4 regions of the Klebsiella sp. B345 genome follow, and region 4 is predicted to be linked to each of the others. Evidence: predicted binding sites of a transcription regulator. Region 4 holds the regulator's gene; each other region holds the start of a gene.
The links. The regulator PurR, encoded in region 4, represses purine synthesis genes. The targets are predictions, from matches to a motif close to CANGCAAACGTTTGCNTG.
Positions count from the first base shown of each region.

Region 1: a site for PurR is predicted at 1,295-1,312, ahead of ACMYSO_RS13435 (nucleobase:cation symporter-2 family protein). Genes of this name have one in related genera too.
Region 2: a site for PurR is predicted at 1,960-1,977, ahead of carA (glutamine-hydrolyzing carbamoyl-phosphate synthase small subunit). Genes of this name have one in related genera too.
Region 3: a site for PurR is predicted at 1,842-1,859, ahead of ACMYSO_RS19365 (nucleoside-specific channel-forming protein Tsx). Genes of this name have one in related genera too.

Region 1 is NZ_CP180443.1:2,849,886-2,855,277, forward strand. Features, by position in the region: gene gltS (sodium/glutamate symporter) at 1-1,078, opposite strand, end outside; gene ACMYSO_RS13435 (nucleobase:cation symporter-2 family protein) at 1,364-2,755, shown strand; gene ACMYSO_RS13440 (AsmA family protein) at 2,914-4,623, shown strand; gene ACMYSO_RS13445 (PTS transporter subunit EIIC) at 4,827-5,392, shown strand, end outside.
Region 2 is NZ_CP180443.1:3,730,743-3,736,134, reverse strand. Features, by position in the region: gene carB (carbamoyl-phosphate synthase large subunit) at 1-703, opposite strand, end outside; gene carA (glutamine-hydrolyzing carbamoyl-phosphate synthase small subunit) at 720-1,868, opposite strand; gene dapB (4-hydroxy-tetrahydrodipicolinate reductase) at 2,326-3,147, opposite strand; gene ACMYSO_RS17570 (alanyl-tRNA editing protein) at 3,364-3,993, opposite strand; gene ACMYSO_RS17565 (LysR family transcriptional regulator) at 4,086-4,988, shown strand; gene rihC (ribonucleoside hydrolase RihC) at 4,994-5,392, opposite strand, start outside.
Region 3 is NZ_CP180443.1:4,124,712-4,130,103, forward strand. Features, by position in the region: gene ACMYSO_RS19355 (VOC family protein) at 1-69, shown strand, start outside; gene ACMYSO_RS19360 (helix-turn-helix transcriptional regulator) at 84-773, shown strand; gene ACMYSO_RS19365 (nucleoside-specific channel-forming protein Tsx) at 819-1,703, opposite strand; gene ACMYSO_RS19370 (DUF3251 domain-containing protein) at 1,995-2,537, opposite strand; gene nrdR (transcriptional regulator NrdR) at 2,686-3,135, shown strand; gene ribD (bifunctional diaminohydroxyphosphoribosylaminopyrimidine deaminase/5-amino-6-(5-phosphoribosylamino)uracil reductase RibD) at 3,139-4,242, shown strand; gene ribH (6,7-dimethyl-8-ribityllumazine synthase) at 4,377-4,847, shown strand; gene nusB (transcription antitermination factor NusB) at 4,869-5,288, shown strand.
Region 4 is NZ_CP180443.1:728,753-734,144, reverse strand. Features, by position in the region: gene punC (purine nucleoside transporter PunC) at 1-1,176, opposite strand, end outside; gene punR (DNA-binding transcriptional activator PunR) at 1,288-2,199, shown strand; gene purR (HTH-type transcriptional repressor PurR) at 2,218-3,243, opposite strand; gene ACMYSO_RS03430 (YnhF family membrane protein) at 3,539-3,628, shown strand; gene ACMYSO_RS03425 (MFS transporter) at 3,791-4,954, shown strand; gene sodB (superoxide dismutase [Fe]) at 4,998-5,392, opposite strand, start outside.

The sequences.
Region 1 (5,392 bases), 2.1 Mb from region 4:
TCGCCTGCATATTGGCAATCGCCGTCGGCGTTGCGCCGAGACCAAAGCCACAGTGACCGGCAGCCAGCACCGCGGCATCATAGTTTTTGCCCATCATGCGGTAGGTGACGAAAATCGAATACAGCGCCATCGCCACCGCCTGCACCGCCAGGATGGCAAGCATCGGCAGCGCCAGCGAAGCCAGCTCCCACAGCTTCAGGCTCATCAGCGCCATGGCGAGGAACAGCGACAGGCTGACGTTACCCAGGATCGATACCGCCCGGTCAAACACGCGATAGAAGCCCGCCAGCGCCAGACCGTTGCTGAGGATCACGCCGATAAACAACACGCAGACAAAGGTCGGCAATTCCAGCACCGTTCCCATCAGCAGTTGCGCAACCACCTTCCCGAGCGTCAGACAGATTGCGATTAAGGCAATGCTCTCGATCAGCACCAGCGAGGTGATCATTCGGCCCATCTCAGGCTTTTCAAACGCGGTAGGCGCCAGCTGATCGTCCGGCGTTCCGTCCGGAGAAGAGGAGTGTTTAACCAGATAACGCGCGACCGGGCCGCCAATCAGGCCGCCCAGCACCAGACCGAAGGTGGCGCAGGCCATTGCCACTTCGGTGGCGTTGGCAAAACCGTAACGTTCAACAAACAACTTACTCCACGCCGCGCCGGTACCGTGGCCGCCGGAGAGGGTGATCGAACCGGCCAGCAGGCCCATCAGCGGGTCCAGGCCCAGCAGCTTCGCCATGCCAATGCCGAGAGCATTTTGCAGCAGCAGCAGACCCACCACCACAATCAGAAACGTCCCCAGAACTTTACCGCCTGCCCGCAGGCTGGCCAGGTTAGCGTTAAGCCCGATAGTCGCAAAGAACGCCAGCATCAGCGGGTCTTTCAGGCTCATATCAAAGTCGATTTCCCAACCCATGCTTTTTTTCAGCACCAGCAGCGCCAGCGCCACCAGCAGGCCGCCTGCAACAGGTTCAGGGATAGTGTATTTCTTCAGGAAGGGGACTTTCTGGACAAGTTGTCTGCCCAGAAGCAGCACCAAGGTTGCGGCAACGAGCGTCGATAAGGTATCGAGGTGAAACATAAAAAAGCTCCTTATTTGCGCATGATTCATTCACACGCGACGGTATTCCCGGTGTCGATATATTCTCGTCTTGAGAAATCGGAGCCAGATTTTAAGCAAAAGCACGTAGCAAATAACAGGAAAAGATAGTTTGTTTTGATATTGATGCGATCAAGCATACAAAATGTTAATAAAATTTCCTGTCTGGTTTTTTGTATAAAAATTTCCCGCCAAAGAGTGGCAAACGTTTGCTTTTGTACTACAGTCCGATAAAATTCCCGCTTTGATACTTTGGGAATGCTTGTGATGTCCGTTAATACCGCCGAGTCAGAAGTTGCGCAACCGGTTGCGTCGAAAACAACCAGCGAATTAATCTACCGTCTCGAAGACCGCCCGCCTTTACCACAAACCCTGTTTGCCGCCTTTCAGCACCTGCTGGCAATGTTTGTCGCGGTCATCACACCGGCGTTACTCATCTGCCAGGCGCTGGGCCTTCCGGCTCAGGATACCCAGCACATCATCAGCATGTCGCTGTTCGCTTCCGGCGTGGCATCCATCATCCAGATTAAAGCCTGGGGCCCGGTCGGCTCCGGTCTGCTCTCCATCCAGGGCACCAGTTTTAACTTCGTCGCCCCGCTGATTATGGGCGGAACCGCGCTAAAAACCGGCGGCGCCGACGTGCCAACGATGATGGCGGCGCTGTTCGGCACCCTGATGCTGGCAAGCTGCACAGAAATGGTCATTTCCCGCGTGCTGCACCTGGCCCGGCGAGTGATCACCCCGCTGGTCTCCGGCGTAGTGGTGATGATTATCGGCCTGTCGCTGATTCAGGTCGGCCTGACCTCAATTGGCGGCGGCTACGCGGCCATGGCGGACCATACTTTTGGCGCGCCGAAAAACCTGCTGCTGGCGGGCATCGTGCTGGCGCTGATTATTATTCTTAACCGTCAGCGCAACCCGTACCTGCGCATTGCGTCGCTGGTCATTGCCATGGCGGCGGGCTATCTGGCAGCCTGGCTGCTCGATATGCTGCCGGCCAATGCCGCTCCGGCCAACGACAGCCTGATCATGGTTCCAACGCCGCTCTACTACGGCCTCGGCATTGACTGGAGCCTGCTGCTGCCGCTAATGCTGGTGTTTATGATCACCTCGCTGGAAACCATCGGCGACATCACCGCGACCTCCGACGTTTCCGAGCAGCCGGTTTCCGGCCCGCTGTATATGAAACGCCTGAAAGGCGGTGTGCTGGCGAACGGCCTGAACTCCTTTGTTTCTGCCGTCTTCAACACCTTCCCGAACTCCTGTTTTGGCCAGAATAATGGCGTTATTCAGCTGACTGGTGTAGCCAGCCGCTATGTCGGTTTTGTGGTGGCGCTGATGCTGATCGTGCTTGGCCTGTTCCCGGCGGTCAGCGGCTTTGTTCAGCACATTCCTGAGCCGGTGCTGGGCGGCGCCACGCTGGTTATGTTCGGTACCATCGCCGCGTCCGGCGTGCGTATCGTCTCCCGCGAGCCACTGAACCGTCGTGCGATCCTGATTATCGCCCTGTCGCTGGCCGTCGGGCTCGGCGTGTCCCAGCAGCCGCTGATTTTGCAGTTCGCCCCTGACTGGCTGAAGAACCTGCTCTCCTCCGGGATTGCTGCCGGCGGTATTACGGCGATTGTCCTGAACCTGGTCTTCCCACCAGAGAAAAACTGATCCTGCCTTAACTTCCCCGGTCGCATTCGGCGGCCGGGGCATACCTGCGTATGACCCCTGCGGTAGCCTCACATCATCTGATTACACAATTCCTGTCTTGAGGATTGCGCATAATTCGGGCATAACAGCCTTATGTGCCTCGCTCAGGATGTAAGACCATGAAATTGCCTGGAAAGTTACTGCTCTGGCTGCTGACCGCCCTGCTGGTCGCGATCGTCGCCGCCTGGTTCCTGCTGCAGACCCATTGGGGCGCGCGTCAGGCCAGCGCCTGGCTGAGTGACGGCACCGGCTGGCAGGTCTCCTTTGACGAGATGGATCACGACTTCTCTTCACCGCTGCATCTGCAACTGCAAAATGTGACGTTCGGGCGCGACGGCAAGCCGCCTACGCTGGTCGCCAAAACGGTCGATATTGGCTTCAGTACCCGCCAGTTCAGCGACCCGCTGCACGCCGACGAGATTGTGCTGAGCGACGGGACATTAAACCTTTCCCCCTCCTCCGCCTCCTTACCTTTTGCCGCCGACCGCCTGCAGTTGCGCAATATGGCGTTTAACAGCCCGGAAACTGGCTGGGACCTGAGCGCCCAGCGCGTCACCGGCGGCGTCAGCCCCTGGGCGCCGGAAGCAGGCAATGTGCTGGGTAAAAAGGCGCAGATTCAGATGAGCGCCGGTTCGTTGACCCTCAACGGTGTTGATGCCAGCAACGTGTTGATTCAGGGCAGCCTCGATAACGGCGAGGTCACGCTCTCCACCCTCGGCGCCGATGTCGCTCGCGGGACGCTGACCGGTAACGCCAAACGCAACGCCGACGGCAGCTGGTTGGTGGATAATCTACAGCTCAACGAAATTCGCCTGCAGAGCGATAAATCGCTGGCGGACTTCTTCACCCCGCTGACCAGCATTCCTTCGCTGCAAATTGGCCGCCTTGATATGACCGATGCGCGCCTGCAGGGGCCGGACTGGGCGGTGACGGACCTCGACCTTAACCTGCGGAACCTGACCCTGAGCCACGGCGACTGGCAGAGCGAAGAGGGAACCCTGTCGATGAATGCCAGCGAGTTCATTAACGGCTCGCTGCATTTGCTCGACCCGATCGCCAATGCCGAATTTTCACCTCAGGGGATTGCCCTGCGCCAGTTTACGTCGCGCTGGGAAGGAGGAATGGTGCGCACTTCCGGTAACTGGTTGCGCGCCGGTAACGCGTTGGTGCTGGATGACGCCGCCTTTGCCGGGCTGGAGTACACCCTTCCTGAGAACTGGAAACAGCTGTGGATGGAGCCGCTGCCAGCCTGGCTGCAAAGCCTGACGCTGAAGAAATTCAGCGCCAGCCGTAACCTGGTGATCGACATCGATCCTACGTTCCCGTGGCAGATCACCGCCCTTGACGGTTACGGTGGCGAATTGCAGCTGGTGAAAGATCGTCGCTGGGGCGTCTGGAACGGTAACGCCACGCTGAATGCCGCTGCCGCGACCTTTAACCGCGTGGATGTCCGTCGCCCCTCGTTAAAACTGAGCGCCAACGCCTCCACGGTCAATATTAATGAGCTGAGCGCCTTTACCGAGCGCGGCATTCTGCAGGCTACCGCCGCGGTATCGCAACTTCCCCAGCGGCAGGTCACCCTGAGCCTCAACGGCCGCGGCGTGCCGCTGAATATTCTGCAGCAGTGGGGCTGGCCGGCCTTGCCGATTACCGGCGATGGTAACTTCCAGCTGACCGCTGGCGGCAGCGTGCTGGCAGAGGCGCCGCTGAAACCCACGGTAAACGGCCAGCTCAGTGCAGTAAATATGGATAAACAGCCGGTTGCGCAGACCATGCGCAACGGCGAGGTCACGACCGCCCAGGCCGCGCCAGCCCCTGTCGCCCCTTAAATCGTTCTTTCCTTCAGCCTTCTCCCCACCGGGAGAAGGCCTCTCATGCCGTCCCGTCACTGAAACCTGTTGCCATATTGCGGCTGTTTGTACCTATTTCCCGCAACCTGTTCCTTTCAAATAGCGGAATTGCTATAACAAAAATACTGGAAGTAAAAAAAATAATTAAAGTCCCTGTACCTACAAAAATAAAAGGAACAACTATGTCTGTAATACGTCAACATGCTCTGGAGAATATGCAAAAATTCTCCAGAGCAATGATCGGTGCAGTATTGTTCTTGCCGGTTATCGGTTTAATTCTGGCACTCAGTTCTGTCTTAACCAACCCCACATTAATTTCTGAAACCAGTTTCTTACATCAGCTGGGGCAGTTACTCGGCGATACCTTCTGGCCATTATTCGGTAATCTCGGATTACTGTTTTGCGTCGGTATTAGCTACGGTCTGGCAAAAGATAAAAAAACCGAAGTGGCACTGGTTTCGGTGATGTGTTTTATCATGTTTCTGGGCGCCAACCATTCGTGGCTGGAGCATACTCACGGTATTGCCGAAAAAATTAACGGCGAATATTACGGCACCGGCCAGACACAGCTTTTAGGGTTTGTGGTGGTCGATATGGGGGTTTTCCTCGGCATTATTCTCGGCTGCACTATCGCCTGGGTCCATAATAAAGTCTCAACGATTGAACTGCCCGGCGCGCTGTCGATGTACGGCGGCGCCAAGCTGACGCTGGTAGCCATGACGCCGGTGATCATCTTCTATGCTATCGC
Region 2 (5,392 bases), 2.3 Mb from region 4:
CGATGGAGCAGACGATGATGCAGTTGTCATTCTTATCGCGCACCACTTCCATTTCGTACTCTTTCCAGCCGATCAGCGATTCATCAATCAGCAGCTCGTTGGTCGGAGAGAGATCCAGACCGCGGGTACAAATTTCTTCAAACTCTTCGCGGTTGTAGGCAATGCCGCCGCCGGTACCGCCCATGGTGAAGCTCGGGCGAATGATGCACGGATAGCCCACATCGGCAGCAACGGCCAGCGCTTCTTCCATCGTGTGTGCAATACCAGAACGCGCGGTATCAAGCCCAATTTTCTTCATCGCCACATCGAAGCGACGGCGGTCTTCTGCTTTATCAATCGCATCGGCGGTGGCGCCAATCATGGTCACGCCGAATTCTTCCAGCACGCCCTGACGTTCCAGCTCCAGCGCACAGTTCAGCGCCGTCTGGCCGCCCATGGTCGGCAGAACCGCGTCCGGACGCTCTTTTTCAATGATTTTACGAACCACTTCCCAGTGAATCGGCTCAATGTAGGTCGCATCGGCCATTTCCGGGTCGGTCATGATGGTGGCCGGGTTAGAGTTCACCAGGATGACGCGGTAACCTTCTTCGCGCAGGGCTTTACAAGCCTGAGCGCCAGAGTAGTCAAATTCACAAGCCTGGCCGATAACGATCGGGCCAGCGCCAAGAATCAGGATGCTTTTTATGTCTGTACGTTTTGGCATGGCTTTTTTCTCCTGATTATTTCGCGGACTGGCGGTACTGCTCAATTAACTCGATAAAATGGTCGAACAACGGCGCGGCATCATGCGGGCCAGGGCTCGCTTCCGGGTGTCCCTGGAAGCTGAACGCCGGTTTGTCAGTGCGGTGGATGCCCTGCAGGGTACCATCGAACAGTGACTTGTGGGTCACGCGCAGGTTAGCCGGCATGGATGCTTCGTCGACCGCAAAACCGTGGTTCTGTGCGGTAATCATGACCACGTCATTATCGATATCTTTGACCGGGTGGTTGCCGCCGTGGTGGCCGAACTTCATCTTCACGGTCTTCGCTCCGCTTGCCAGCGCCAGCAGCTGATGACCGAGGCAGATGCCGAACACCGGAACGTCGGTCTCGAGGAATTTCTCAATCGCGTCGATAGCGTAATCGCACGGCGCCGGGTCACCAGGACCGTTGGACAGGAAGATCCCGTCCGGATTCATCTTCAGCACCTCTTCCGCAGAGGTTTGTGCCGGCACGACGGTCAGACGGCAGCCGCGGTCGACCAGCATGCGCAGAATGTTGCGTTTGGCACCGAAATCGTAGGCCACAACGTGGAACGGCAGTTCGCTTTCCGCTTTCGCTTCCGGCAGGTCGCCCGCCAGCGTCCAGCTTCCTTGCGTCCAGCTGTAGGTTTCTGAAGTGGTGACTTCTTTTGCCAGGTCCATGCCGTTCAGGCCCGGGAACGCTTTGGCTTTTTCCAGCGCCAGCTGTGCATCCAGGTTATCCCCTACGATGATGCAGCCGTTCTGTGCGCCCTTTTCGCGCAGCAAACGCGTCAGCTTACGGGTATCGATATCGGCAATCGCCACGATGTTATGGCGCTTCAGGTAGGAAGAGAGGTCTTCGGTATTGCGGAAGTTGCTGGCAATCAGCGGCAGGTCGCGAATAATCAGACCCTGAGCATGTACCTGAGAAGATTCTTCATCGGCGGCATTGGTGCCGACATTACCGATATGGGGATAAGTAAGAGTGACAATTTGGCGGGAATAGGAGGGATCAGTGAGGATTTCTTGATAACCGGTCATTGAAGTATTGAAAACGACTTCCCCAACCGCCGTGCCCGTTGCCCCGATGGCCCGACCGTGAAACTGGGTTCCGTCTTCCAGAACCAATAGCGCTGACTTAATCAAAACACCCTCCAGAGAATATTCACTCACTTTATTTGCATATTAATGCATATCGATAGCACGAATCAATGCAAATTTGCTTACCTATGGATTTCTGGCAAACGGCGGCATTCTGGAGAGATGTCGGGCAAAAGTCAACTTAAAGCCGATATTTTTAATCTATTTTTACGTCACTGGACACTTCGTAGTGCTTTAGCGGGCAAAAAGATCAACTAACTATGCTAAGAAAACGCTTGCGGACCAGGAAGATTGAAAAAATGCGGGTCTGAGTGTGAAAAAGTAGACCGGATGGTCAAAATTTACAATAACACAACAGAAAAAGAAGAGATAACGCAAAATTATAAAGACTTAATCAAAAATATTAATGAAACAACTAAAAATAAAAAGGGCAATAAAATATTGCCCTTTGCAATCAATTACATATTGAATGCAACAACCACATCACGATGGGTAATAAACCTTATAAACTGTTTAACTCCAGGACGTCTCGCATATCAAAAAGCCCGGTTTTCTTGCTTTTCAGCCACAATGCGGAACGAACGGCGCCATTGGCAAACGTCATCCGGCTGGAGGCTTTATGGCTGATTTCAATGCGCTCGCCGATATCGGCGAACATCGCCGTATGTTCCCCGACGATGTCACCCGCGCGCACGGTGGCAAAGCCGATGCTGCCCGGTACGCGCTCTCCGGTATAGCCTTCACGGCTGTAGACCGCACAATCCTTCAGATCCTTGTTCAGGGCACTGGCAATCGCCTCGCCCATCGCCAGCGCTGTGCCTGACGGCGCATCGACCTTGTGGCGGTGGTGAGCTTCGATAATTTCGATATCAGTATAGTCACCCATGACCTTCGCCGCTTTTTCCAACAGTTTCAGCATGACGTTAACGCCGACGCTGAAATTAGCCGCGAAAACAATGGCAATATCTTGCGCGGCATCGCGAATGGCTTGTTTTCCTGCGTCATCAAAACCCGTCGTACCAATCACCATCCCTTTCGCATGCTCGCGGCAAAACGCCAGGTGGTTTAAGGTGCCTTCCGGGCGAGTAAAATCGATCAGCACGTCAAAATCATCTTTGACTGCCGTCAGGCTGCTTTGCACCGTGACGCCCATGCGGCCTGCGCCTGCCAGTTCGCCCGCATCGCTGCCGAGCAGGGAGGAACCTTCACGCTCCAGCGCCGCGCCCAGCGCCACGCCGTCCATCTGCTGTACCGCTTGAATCAACTGGCGTCCCATCCGGCCGCCCGCGCCCGCGATGGCCACGCGGATTTGTGCATCATGCATAGCTATTCTCTTTTGTTAACTGCAAGTAAATAGTTTTCAGAGTAACCAGCCCAACGATGGGCCGCTACTCAAAAACACCGATAATTAGAAATTTATGACAAACCGCGATCGATATCAGTAAAAACTATAAGCAGGCAGGCAAAATTGCCAGACAGCGCTGGCAGGAAATACGGGGGTTTTATCGCGGAAATGGGCTGATGCGCTGCAACATTGTTGCTATTCCAGCGTGTAGTTAACGATTAACTGCCCTTTTTTCATTTTCACCTGCAGTATCGTCACCTTACCAAGTTCTGCCAGGCTGGCGACGTGCGTACCGCCACAGGGATAGCTCAGCATGTCGCCGAACCCGACCTTGCGCAGGCCATCGGCAAACGAGATCTGACGCGGTAAATTCTCTGCCTGCCAGGCTTCAACCTGCGCCAGCAGCGCGCTGGCTTCGGGCAGCGACGCCTGTGCTCCGGCATTGAAGGTGATCCGCCCTTCGCCAGGCCAGTGATGAGCCTTAATGGGCTGCCAGCCAAAGCGTTCACCGGCCTGACCAATCAGATGCCCCGCAGAATGCAGCCGGGCGTGCAGGTGCCTTTCGGCAGCATTCACCCGAATGGCGACCTCCCCCAGGGGCAGCGGCTGCGAAACAATATGCACAATGTCATCGCCGCGTGCGCTAACGCTCTCGACAAGAGTATCGCCGATCCAGCCGCGATCGGCCGGTTGTCCGCCGCCCTGCGGGTGAAACAGGGTCTGATCCAAGGTGATGGCGTAGCGGCCATCGGCTTCAGGCTGGCAGTTCACTACCTGTGCGCGCCCTTCGGTCGCATCGCTGGTGTAATAAAGACGTTCAGTCATGGTTGTCCTCCTCTCTGTCAGGACAGTATATTGATATTACGCATGACGATAATCCTGTCATCCATCAATGGACCTTTGCCTGATGAGCACAAATGAATCTTAGTTTACTGTCCGACCTTGCCCTGTTTGTGCAGATTGTCGACCACGGCAGCTTCTCCGCCGTCGCCCGGCTCAACGGGGTAACCCCATCGGCGATCAGCCGCAGCGTCACGCGGCTTGAACATGAGATGGGTTGCAAACTGCTGCAACGCAGTACGCGTAAATTACGCCTGAGCGATGCCGGGGAATCTGTCTATAGCCACGCACTGGACATGCTGGCGTCCGCCCGTCAGGCGATGGACTCCGCCAGCAGTACCCAGCAGGTAGCGCAGGGCAAGCTCACGCTCAGCGTGCCCAAAGCCGTCGGCCGTTTCGTGATCCATCCGCTGATGACCGAGTTTCTCGACCGCTATCCGGAAGTGGATGTCTGCCTGAGGCTCGAAGACCGCTATCTGGATTTGATTGATGATGGTATCGATCTGGCGCTGCGCATTACCCATACGCCTTCTCCAGGGCTGCATGGCAAGCCGTTAATGCCGGTGACGCACATTATCTGCGCCACTCCAGACTACTTACGCCAGTATGGTACGCCGCAGACGCCGGCCGACCTGCGCAACCACAGCTGTATTAGCCTCGGTGAAACGCCGGCCGACTCACGCTGGAAATTCCGTCTGGCGGGAAAAACGGACACCATTCAGACTCACGGACGCTACGCCGCCAACCACACTGCGGTACGTCTTGACGCGGTGAAGCAACATCTGGGGATCGGCAGCCTGCCGTTGTTTACCGCCCGCGAAGCGCTGGAGCGCGGGGAGATCGTGCAGGTTCTGGCAGAATGGGAGTTTATTAGCAGCTATAGCGGCCAGCTGTGGCTGCTGTGGTCGGGCAATAAGCATATGCCCGCCAGAATGCGGGCCATGATCGATTACCTGAGCGAGAAGATTTACCGTCGCTAGCGCCGCTACGGTGCCAGAGACAGAACCTCCGCAGCCCAGCGCTGGAAACCGGCGACATCAAGATCCAGGGCCACCTGTGCGTTCGCAGGCTGGCCCAGGCGCCCTTCGATGTCGACGACGGTGGTGCCGGCGGTCCAGGTTCCTTGCGTTTCTACCGCCACAAAACACGGCTTGAGCGTAAACAGTTCCGGTCGAACCAGCCACGCAATCGCGCACAGGTCATGCATGCGCAGGCCGCTACTCATGCTGCCGCTGCGATAGTGGCTGAATAACGCATGGAGCATTTTACCGGTCTTGTTCAATGCAGGCAGCGTCGCCAGATAATCGGGCGCTAACAATGCCTGGTTCGTTACGTCCAGGCCGCACATGACGATCTCCAGACCGCTGCGGAACACCTGGGCTGC
Region 3 (5,392 bases), 1.9 Mb from region 4:
GATATCGGGACGATTGCCCTGTTTATCGATAGCGAGGGGAATCGAATTGGCCTGCACCAACCAGCATAAATGAGATAACGCTTATGAGCCGACGCGCCGACCGTCTTTTTCAAATCGTCCAGATCCTGCGGGGGAGAAGATTAACCACCGCCGGGCTGCTGGCCGAGCGGCTCGGCGTATCGGAACGCACGATTTACCGCGATATTCGCGACCTGTCGCTCTCCGGCGTCCCGGTTGAGGGAGAGGCCGGCAGCGGCTATCGGCTGCTGGCGGGTTATGATTTGCCGCCGCTGATGTTGACGACCCAGGAGTCGGAGGCGCTGGTCGCGGCGATTAGGCTGCTGCAAACCTGGGGCGGCGTTTCGATGTCCCAGGCGCTGGAGTCGGCGCAGGAAAAAGTGCTGGCCATACTGCCGGCGGAGAGCCGACGCCAGGCGGAGCTGTCGCGCCTGTTCGCCCCGGACTTTGGTTCGCAGGGCTACACCAAAGAGCAGTTTGATCTGGTGCACCGGGCAGTCTCCGGCCAGCAGGTATTGGATCTGCACTATCGGGATGAAGGCGGAAAGGTATCACAGCGTGAAGTGCTGCCGCTGGGGCTTTTTTTCTGGGGAGAGCGCTGGCTGCTGGTGAGCTGGTGCGAATTGCGCGTCGATTATCGCTGTTTTCGCCTCGACCGATGCCTGAATATTGTGGCAACCGGGCGCCATTTTAGCGAACGGGCTGACCGTTCATTGAGTGATTTCTTGCGTAAGGTAAAGTGTGAGGAGCGCTAAGACTATGCAATCCCCGGCGTTGCCGCCGGGGAAAATCAGCAGCGATTAGAAGTTGTAGCCGACAACAAAGTAACCACCCCAACCGGTGGAACGGACATTGAAGTCGCCGTCGCCGAAGTTCAGCTTCGCGTCATCCGCCCACTGACCACCGTTGTGCCAGTAACGAGCAACCACCGAGTAGTGCCAGTGCGCATAGTTCAGCGCCAGGATGTGGCTGGACGCGATGGAGTTGCTGGTGCGCGCGTGCTTGCCGTTCATATCGTAGAAGTTGTCATCGCCCAGATCGGAACCCCAGTCAAAGTTGGTGAAGCCGATGTAGCTCAGGGAACCGCCCCACAGGTCGGTCAGCGGAACAAAGTATTTCACTTTGAAACGGTAGCCATCCCACTCGTTTTCGTTGGAAGCTCCGTAGTTCTGCCACTGATATTTCGCATAGACGTTCAGGGACAGGCTCATCGGCAGGCCGGTATCGATATCGGTACCCAGACCCATATACCAGGTGCTCTGCTCCTGAGAATCGTTACGCCCCATATCGTAGATATAGTTGTTCGCGAAATACCACTCTTTGAACGGGCCGAAGCTGAGGTCGGTGTTGGTCAGCTTGTCGATAGAGAAACGCGGTTCGATTTCCATAAACAGCGGGGAACCGTTGTTCCAGATACCTTTCGCGGTGCTGTTACCGCCAAAGAATACCGGTGCATCGATATAACCGTAGAAATCAAACCAGTCTTTTTTGGCGAACGCTTCGTATTCCAGGTAGGTATCGTTACGGATCTGCGGTCCAAAACGGGTGTGGTAGCTGCCCACCACGTTCACACTCTGGTGCCACCAATCGGACAGGTACTGAGGTTTGTCGTTTTCTGCCGCGCCAGCAGTGAAAGATGCGGAGAGCGCCAGGACCGCGCTTGCTGCCAGTAATGTTTTTTTCATAATGATGCCACTGTTTAAATTAAGCCAAAAGGCGTTAAGAACGTTGCCGAAGCGTTTCTAAATATTTCGTATTTCTGTGGCGTCTATTATAGAAATCATTGCTCACAAAAATATGTGTTGTTTCACATAAAGTAAACATACGTAATCGATTGCGTTCACGATTCTATGCATTTACTGACAAAATGCCACTGAAATTCATCAATGGCGTCAATTTTTACTGAACTGTTCGCAAAAATTGTAAATGGATTTTCGGCGGTGAAAACGGGTGTCAAAGACACCCGATGGGAGAGGTTATTGCGGGGTGGCGGGCTGGATGTCGTGAATACGCAGGAAACCGAGCTGTTCCGGGGAGATGCCGTTCAGGCGCAGCGGAATATCCACATCGCTGGGGGCCAGAATGCTGGCAGGGGCGCTGATCAGCTGCTCCTGCACGTTTACTTCCTGATAACTCTGGGTGGTGCCGGTAATCTGCCCGGAAGCGACGGTGGCGCTAAACGCCGGAAGCGGATCGTTGGATTCACCCTGAATACGTAAGGTCAGTCGGGTGCCGTTGGCATCGGCGGCGATATCCCGCAGCGACATGCGTAACGTGCCGATCTGGCTCTCGAGCCGCGCCGGGGTTTTGGCACCAGGCAGAAGATAGACGCCGCTGCTGGATTTCGCATTCAGGGAATTTTGCTGGGTAATTTTCACTGTTTGCTGATTCAGTTGGGTCATCTCTTTGCTCAGCGTGCTCACGCTTTGATTCATCTGTCGGACTTCACTTTGCTGCGCGCAGGCGCTGAGCGTGAACAATGTCGTCAGTATCGCCAGCTTCAAATAACGTCTTGTCATAATAAGGGATTCCGTCAAAAGGGGATAACTCATGGTAGATCGTCTCTGATAACCAACCATAGATCCTTTATCTCAAAAGCTCTTTCTTTGTAGTCGGGTCACTTCGCGGTAAACTGTCTTTCAGTTTAACTTCATATCAGGACGCGCCATGCATTGCCCATTCTGTTTCGCCGTAGATACCAAAGTGATCGACTCCCGCCTGGTGGGAGAGGGCTCCTCTGTGCGTCGTCGTCGGCAGTGCCTGGTTTGTAACGAACGTTTTACGACGTTTGAGGTGGCAGAGCTGGTAATGCCGCGGGTGGTCAAGAGCGACGAGGTGCGGGAACCTTTCAATGAGGATAAGCTGCGCAGCGGAATGCTGAAAGCGCTGGAAAAACGCCCGGTTAGCGCCGACGACGTAGAAATGGCGCTTAACCATATCAAAACGCACCTGCGCGGCACCGGTGAACGCGAAGTACCCAGCAAGATGATCGGCAACCTGGTGATGGAACAGCTGAAAAAGCTCGATAAAGTCGCCTATATCCGCTTTGCTTCGGTCTATCGTAGCTTCGAAGACATCAAAGAATTTGGCGAAGAGATCGCCCGCTTACAGGATTAAGTCATGCATGACGAAATGTACATGGCGCGCGCACTGAAGCTGGCGCAGCGCGGGCGTTTTACCACCCACCCCAATCCTAACGTCGGCTGTGTGATCGTCAAAAACGGCGAAATCGTCGGCGAAGGTTTTCACTATCGAGCCGGCGAGCCGCATGCGGAAGTACATGCGCTGCGAATGGCCGGTGAGCAAGCCCGAGGCGCTACCGCCTACGTGACGCTGGAACCATGCAGCCATCATGGCCGCACGCCGCCGTGCTGTGACGCGCTGATCGCCGCTGGCGTGACCCGCGTTGTGGCCGCCATGCAGGATCCTAACCCGCAGGTGGCGGGACGCGGCCTGTACCGTTTGCAGCAAGAAGGTATCGACGTCAGCCATGGCCTGATGATGAACGAGGCCGAAGCGCTGAATAAAGGCTTTCTGAAGCGGATGCGCACCGGTTTCCCGTATGTACAGCTCAAAATGGGTGCTTCGCTGGATGGCCGTACCGCCATGGCCAGCGGAGAAAGCCAGTGGATCACCTCACCACAGGCGCGCCGCGACGTGCAGCGTCTGCGCGCGCAGAGCCACGCCATTCTGACCAGCAGCGCCACCGTGCTGGCAGACGACCCGGCAATGACCGTGCGTTGGGAATCGCTGGACTCCGATACTCAGGCGCTGTATCCGCAGGGCAATCTGCGTCAGCCGCTGCGTATCGTTATCGACAGCCATAATCGCGTGACCCCGCAGCACCGCATCGTGCAGCAGCCGGGCGAAACGCTGTTTGCCCGCACTCAGGCCGACGATCGCGTGTGGCCGGAAAACGTGCGTACGCTGCAGGTACCGGAGCACAATGGCCATCTTGATCTGGTGCTGTTGATGATGCAACTGGGCAAGCAGCAGGTGAACAGTATCTGGGTGGAAGCCGGCCCGACCCTCGCCGGGGCGCTATTACAGGCAGGTGTGGTGGACGAGCTTATCGTTTATATTGCGCCTAAACTGTTAGGCAATGCGGCGCGTGGATTATGTGCGCTGCCGGGGCTTGAGAAACTACAGGATGCCCCCCATTTCAAATTCAATGAGATACGCCATGTCGGCCCGGATGTGTGCCTGCATTTAGTGAATGCCTGATTCAGGGTAGGCGTGTTGCGACGCAACATCATTCCTCTGCCAGCGACCGCGAGGCAGTTTGAAGGATGAAGTGTATAAATTATTATGATAGAATCCGCCCCCCTTGCGGGGCCATATGAACCCGAAGGAAGAGTATGAACATTATTGAAGCTAACGTTGCTACCCCGGACGCTCGCGTCGCCATCACCATTGCGCGTTTCAACAACTTTATCAATGACAGCCTGCTGGAAGGTGCGATTGACGCCCTGAAGCGCATCGGTCAGGTAAAAGATGAAAACATTACCGTTGTTTGGGTTCCAGGCGCGTATGAGCTGCCACTGGCGGCTGGCGCACTGGCAAAAACCGGTAAATATGACGCGGTGATTGCTCTGGGTACGGTGATTCGTGGTGGTACCGCGCACTTTGAATATGTGGCTGGCGGAGCAAGCAACGGCCTCGCGCATGTCGCGCAGGAGAGCGAAATCCCGGTAGCCTTTGGTGTTCTGACCACTGAAAGTATTGAACAAGCCATTGAGCGCGCTGGTACCAAAGCCGGTAACAAAGGTGCAGAAGCTGCGCTGACCGCGCTGGAAATGATTAACGTATTGAAAGCCATTAAGGCCTGATTTTTTTGTAAGGGGAATTCCGTGAAACCTGCTGCTCGTCGCCGCGCCCGTGAGTGTGCTGTCCAGGCGCTTTACTCCTGGCAGTTGTCCCAGAACGACATCGCTGATGTCGAATACCAGTTCCTGGCGGAACAGGATGTCAAAGATGTCGACGTTCTGTATTTCCGTGAACTGCTGTCCGGAGTGGCGACTAACAGCGCATACCTCGACGGCCTGATGAAGCCGTACCTGTCCCGCCTGCTTGAAGAGCTGGGCCAGGTGGAAAAAGCGGTACTGCGTATTGCCCTGTTCGAGCTGTCTAAACGTGACGATGTCCCGTACAAAGTGGCGATTAACGAAGCTATCGAACTGGCGAAAACTTTTGGCGCAGAAGACAGCCATAAGTTTGTTAACGGCGTGCTGGACAAAGCAGCCCCGGCAATTCGTCCCAACAAAAAGTAAACCTCAGGCCGGTGTTACCGGGGATTCTCCCCGAGAAACCGTCCACAGAACCTGCTTCAGCCGGCAACCAAACTCGTCGGCTGGAACAGGTTCTTATTCTTTTC
Region 4 (5,392 bases):
AGATGAGCCTACCGTCAGGTAGGCGTTCTGGCGTTGCATGAGGTAGCCAATCCCGGCCAGCACGATAGAAACCAGCATCACGCTGGTGGTGGTCAGCAGCGGTGTTGCGATCAGCGCGGATACCAGCAGGCTGGTCAGGAAGCACAGCCCGAGCTGCAGGGTGTTCTGCAGCGCGGCGGCGCGGCCGGTAGCCTGTGGGAATGGTTTCAGTGCCTGGGCGACGACGATCGGGTATATCCCGCCGTTAACAATCGCCATCACGCAGAATGGAATCATCACGCCGACGATGGAAGCATTTTCAAGTCGCCCGACCATCCAGGTGGCAGCAACGCTGACGGCGAACACCACCAGTAGCCACGGCAGCAATTGCTGGCCCTGCCATTTCTGCAGCGCTGCGCGGCAGCCATAACCCCCAATCAGGAAAGCAATGGTTTGTGGCACGTAGCTCAGCCCGATAGCCGTTGGACCATAACCCATGTCATGCAGAATAAACGGCGAGCCGGTCAGCCAGGCAAAGAAGCTGGCAGAGCAGGCGGCGTAGATCAGCACGTTACCGCTGTATTCACGTGAGCGCAGCAGCGTCAGGAAGGTCAGTTTCTTCTGGGCATCGCCGGCTGGTTTATGCACCGGCTTCAGGCGCAGGGTCGGGACCATCAGCAGCAGGGCGATGGCGAAAAGGGTGGCAAAAATCGCCTGCCATTCCAGATGGTTAAGCAGCCAGCTGCCGAGCAGCGGCGCCAGCGCCGGCGATAATCCCACCAGCGGCATGATGGTGGCGAAAATACGGTTTGTTTTCTGGGCTGGATAATAGTCCGTCACCATCGCCTGCCAGGTGACCGCAGCGGCACAAACGCCGATGGCCTGAATAAAGCGCAGGACCAGCATCAGCGTCGCGTCGCGGACCCACAGCATCCCCAGACAGCTGATGGCGAAGATCGCGAGGCCGCTCAGCAGAATCGGTTTACGCCCGTAACGGTCAGAGAGTGGGCCCCAGAACAGTTGTCCGATAGCGAAGCCGGCGAGGAACAGGCTCAGGCTGGCGCTGACCGAGGCCGCGGAGGTGTTGAGGTCGTGTTGAATCGCGGCGAAGGCCGGTAGGTACATATCGGTGGCCAGGAAACCCAACACGCTGAGTCCCGCCAGCCAAACTAAAAATCCTTTCCCAGGTTGTTGCATAACATTCTCTTCTGCTGATGCCGGTATAATGCCGCAGAGTGTAGGGAGTGCATTCTGGCTTGTGAAACGCTAATATTTGCTACATGCATTCAAAAATTTTGTAGGCAGAATATGTGGTCTGAATACTCGCTGGAAGTTGTTGATGCTGTCGCCCGCAACGGCAGCTTTAGTGCAGCAGCGCAGGAACTCCATCGCGTCCCTTCCGCTATCAGCTACACCGTCCGTCAGCTGGAAGAGTGGCTGGCAGTTCCGCTGTTCGAACGTCGCCATCGCGATGTCGAATTAACCCCGGCCGGGGTCTGGTTTTTACAGGAAGGGCGCTCTGTTATCAAAAAAATGCAGATCACCCGCCAGCAGTGCCAGCAGATAGCCAATGGCTGGCGCGGCCAGCTGTCGATTGCCGTCGATGACATCGTCAAACCGGCGCGGATGCGCCAGATGATTGTCGATTTTTATCGTCACTTTTCCGATGTTGAACTGATTGTCTTTCAGGAAGTGTTCAACGGCGTCTGGGATGCGCTGGCGGATGGCCGCGTGGAGCTGGCGATTGGGGCGACGCGTTCGATTCCGGTGGGGGGGCGCTACGCCTTTCGCGATATGGGCATGCTGAACTGGCACTGCGTGGTAGCCAGCCATCATCCACTGGCGCAGATGACCAGCCCGCTGAGTGATGATGAGTTGCGCAACTGGCCCTCTTTGGTCAGAGAAGATACCTCCCGGTCATTACCCAAGCGCACGACCTGGCTGTTGGATAACCAAAAGCGCGTGGTGGTGCCCGACTGGGAATCCTCAGCCACCTGCCTGTCTGCCGGGCTTTGCGTAGGGATGGTACCGACGCACTTTGCCCGTCCGTGGATCGACCGTGGAGAATGGACCGCCCTTGAGCTGGAAAATCCGTTTCCGGATGCGGCGTGCTGCCTGACCTGGCAACAGAGCGATGCATCGCCTGCGCTGCTGTGGATGCTGGATTATCTCGGTGATAGTGAAACGTTAAACCGGGAATGGTTGCGGGCGCCGGAATAACCGGCGCCGGGGAGGGGACTAGCGGCGGTAATCGACAAACGGACCGTCAACGACGGAACGACGCTCCACCAGACGCGGGTGAACCTCGATAGACTGGGACTCTTCACGCTTGTTGACGATGCGATCCATCAGCATATTAAACGCGGCTTCGCCGAGGGAGTCTTTCGGCTGATGAATCGTGGTCAGCGCCGGGCTGAAGTAGCGGGCGTTGCGCACGTTATCATAGCCGATCAGCGAAATATCCTGCGGCACTCGCAGCCCCATTTCATCTGCCGCGCAAATAGCGCCCATCGCCATGATGTCGCCGCCGCAGAAGACTGCCGTCGGACGGTGCGGTTGGTTCAGGATATGCTGCATCGCGCGATAGCCGGACTCTGGTTCGAAGTCACCCTGTTCAATCCAGTTTTCCGGTACAGAAATCTGGGCCTCTTCCATGGCTTTCATAAAGCCCGCCAGTCGTCCGGCACCGGTGTTTCGTTCGAGCGGGCCAGGGATCACGCCAATTTCGCGATGGCCACGTTCCACCAGATAACGACCGGCCATATAGCCGCCTTCAAAGGCGTTATCGATGACTGAATCAGTAAAGTCGGCCTTGGACTCACCCCAGTCCATTACCACCATCGGAATATGGCGGTACTCTTCGAGCATGCTCAGCACCGATTCCGGATACTCGGAGCACATGACCAGCAGGCCGTCGACGCGCTTTTGCGCCATCATAGACAGGTAGGCCTGCTGTTTTTCGAGATCGTTCCACGCATTACCCAGAATCAGGGTATAGCCTTTCTGGAAGCAGCTTTTTTCAACAGCTTCGATAATTTCAGCAAAATAGGCCGCTTCGCTGCTGGTCGCCAGCAGACCAATCGATTTGGTGTGATTAACCTTCAGGCTTCGCGCGACGGCACTGGGTGAGTAGTGCAGTTCTTTGATTGCTGCCCAGACCGCATTGCGGGTCTCTTCCGCGACGAAACGGGTTTTGTTAATAACATGTGATACTGTTGTAGTGGAAACGTTTGCGCGCTTCGCTACATCTTTAATAGTTGCCATTACTTCTCACTCCAGACCTTGACCTGAACGTCTGATAATCGGTACGTAAACGTTTGCCTAAACACACCCTGAATACAATGTTCAACATTGCATCACGTCGGGAAAACGACACAGAACGACAGGAAGGGGTCAATGGCCGATACGCTTTCAAATTAGCGTGGGATTTTGTCCGATCTTGCGGCAAAGGGGAAGAGCAAAAATGTGTATCACCCTAAATCCTGGAAGATTTTTATGCGATATTGTGCAAAAATGAGCAAGCTCACTTTTCGTGTGGGGAAAACAGGGGGAAAAATTGATGGATACAGATTTAAAATTTTCGCTGACAACAACGATTATTGTTCTAGGTCTAATCGTTGCCGCCGGGCTGACCGCAGTTCTGCACTAATTTTCCCGGGGGAGAGGTCACTTTCCCCCCGTTCCCGCCATTATTATCATTTTCGCAAAAATCTTTTGCCATTTCGTTTACTTTTGTTTTTCTGTGATTGATGTCATGCTTTTGACTTCTGATGAGATACCGTCGCCGATGACGGTCTGCTGGAGTCATGCAATGAAAATCAACTTTCCCCTGCTCGCGCTGGCGATAGGCGCATTTGGTATTGGTACGACGGAGTTTTCCCCGATGGGATTATTGCCGGTCATTGCCAAAGGCGTCGACGTGTCTATTCCGGCTGCGGGAATGCTGATCAGCGCCTATGCGATCGGTGTGATGGTAGGTGCGCCGCTGATGACGCTGCTGCTGTCTCATCGCGCGCGAAGAAACGCGCTCATTTTCCTGATGGCTATCTTTACCCTCGGTAACGTCCTCTCTTCCATGGCGCCGGATTACACCACGCTGCTGATTTCACGCATTATTACCAGCCTTAACCATGGTGCTTTCTTCGGCCTCGGTTCGGTGGTGGCCGCCAGCGTCGTTCCGAAAGACAAGCAGGCCAGCGCGGTTGCCACCATGTTTATGGGGCTGACGATCGCCAATATCGGCGGCGTGCCGGCGGCGACCTGGCTTGGTGAGACGATCGGCTGGCGGATGTCGTTCCTCGCCACTGCAGGGCTGGGAGTGGTGGCGATGGTCAGCCTGTGGTTCTCTCTGCCTAAAGGCAGTGTCGGCGAACGTCCGAATGTTAAACAGGAGCTGTCGGTGCTGGTGCGCCCGCAGGTGCTTTCCGCCTTGTTGACCACGGTGCTTGGGGCGGGGGCTATGTTCACGCTCTATACCTACATTTCTCCGGTGCTGCATACCATTACCCATGCTTCGCCGCTTTTTGTCACCGCGATGCTGGTGTTGATTGGCGTGGGCTTCTCGCTTGGCAACTATCTGGGCGGCAAATTTGCCGACCGTTCCGTATCGGGGACGCTGAAGGGCTTTCTGCTGCTATTGATGGTGATTATGCTGGCGATTCCGTTACTGGCGCAGACGCAGCTGGGAGCCGCTATCAGTATGGTGGTGTGGGGAGCTGCAACCTTTGCGGTGGTACCGCCGTTACAGATGCGGGTGATGCGTGTGGCGCATGAGGCACCGGGTCTCTCTTCGTCGGTCAACATTGGGGCATTTAATCTGGGTAATGCGCTGGGGGCGGCAGCCGGTGGGGCGGTGATTTCAGGTGGCCTGGGTTACGCGTTTGTTCCGGTTATGGGGGCGATCATCGCCGGTCTGGCTCTGCTGTTGGTGGTGGTGGGTAACCGTTCGCAGCCGGAAGAGGTGCTCGTCGGGTAGTGATGCTATTCGCAGAAGGGTTTACCCCTTCTGCGATATCGTTTTATGCCGCCAGATTTTCAGCAACAAACTTCCAGTTTACCAGCGCCCAGAAGTGCGCCAGATATTCAGGGCGGGCGTTACGGTAGTCGATGTAGTAAGCATGTTCCCAGACATCCACCGTCAACAGCGGGGTAGCGTCGCCAGTCAGCGGCGTGCCTGCGTTGCTGGTGGAGACAATATTCAGGCTGCCATCAGCATTCTTAACCAACCAGGTCCAACCGGCGCCAAAGTTTTTCGTGGCGGCATCGGTAAACTTCGCTTTGAAATCAGCAAAGCTGCCGAAAGCGCTGTTGATGGCTGCCGCCAGTGCGCCTTCCGGCTCACCGCCAGCATTCGGTGCTAGACAGTTCCAGTAGAAGGTGTGGTTCCAGACCTGAGCGGCGTTGTTGAAGATGC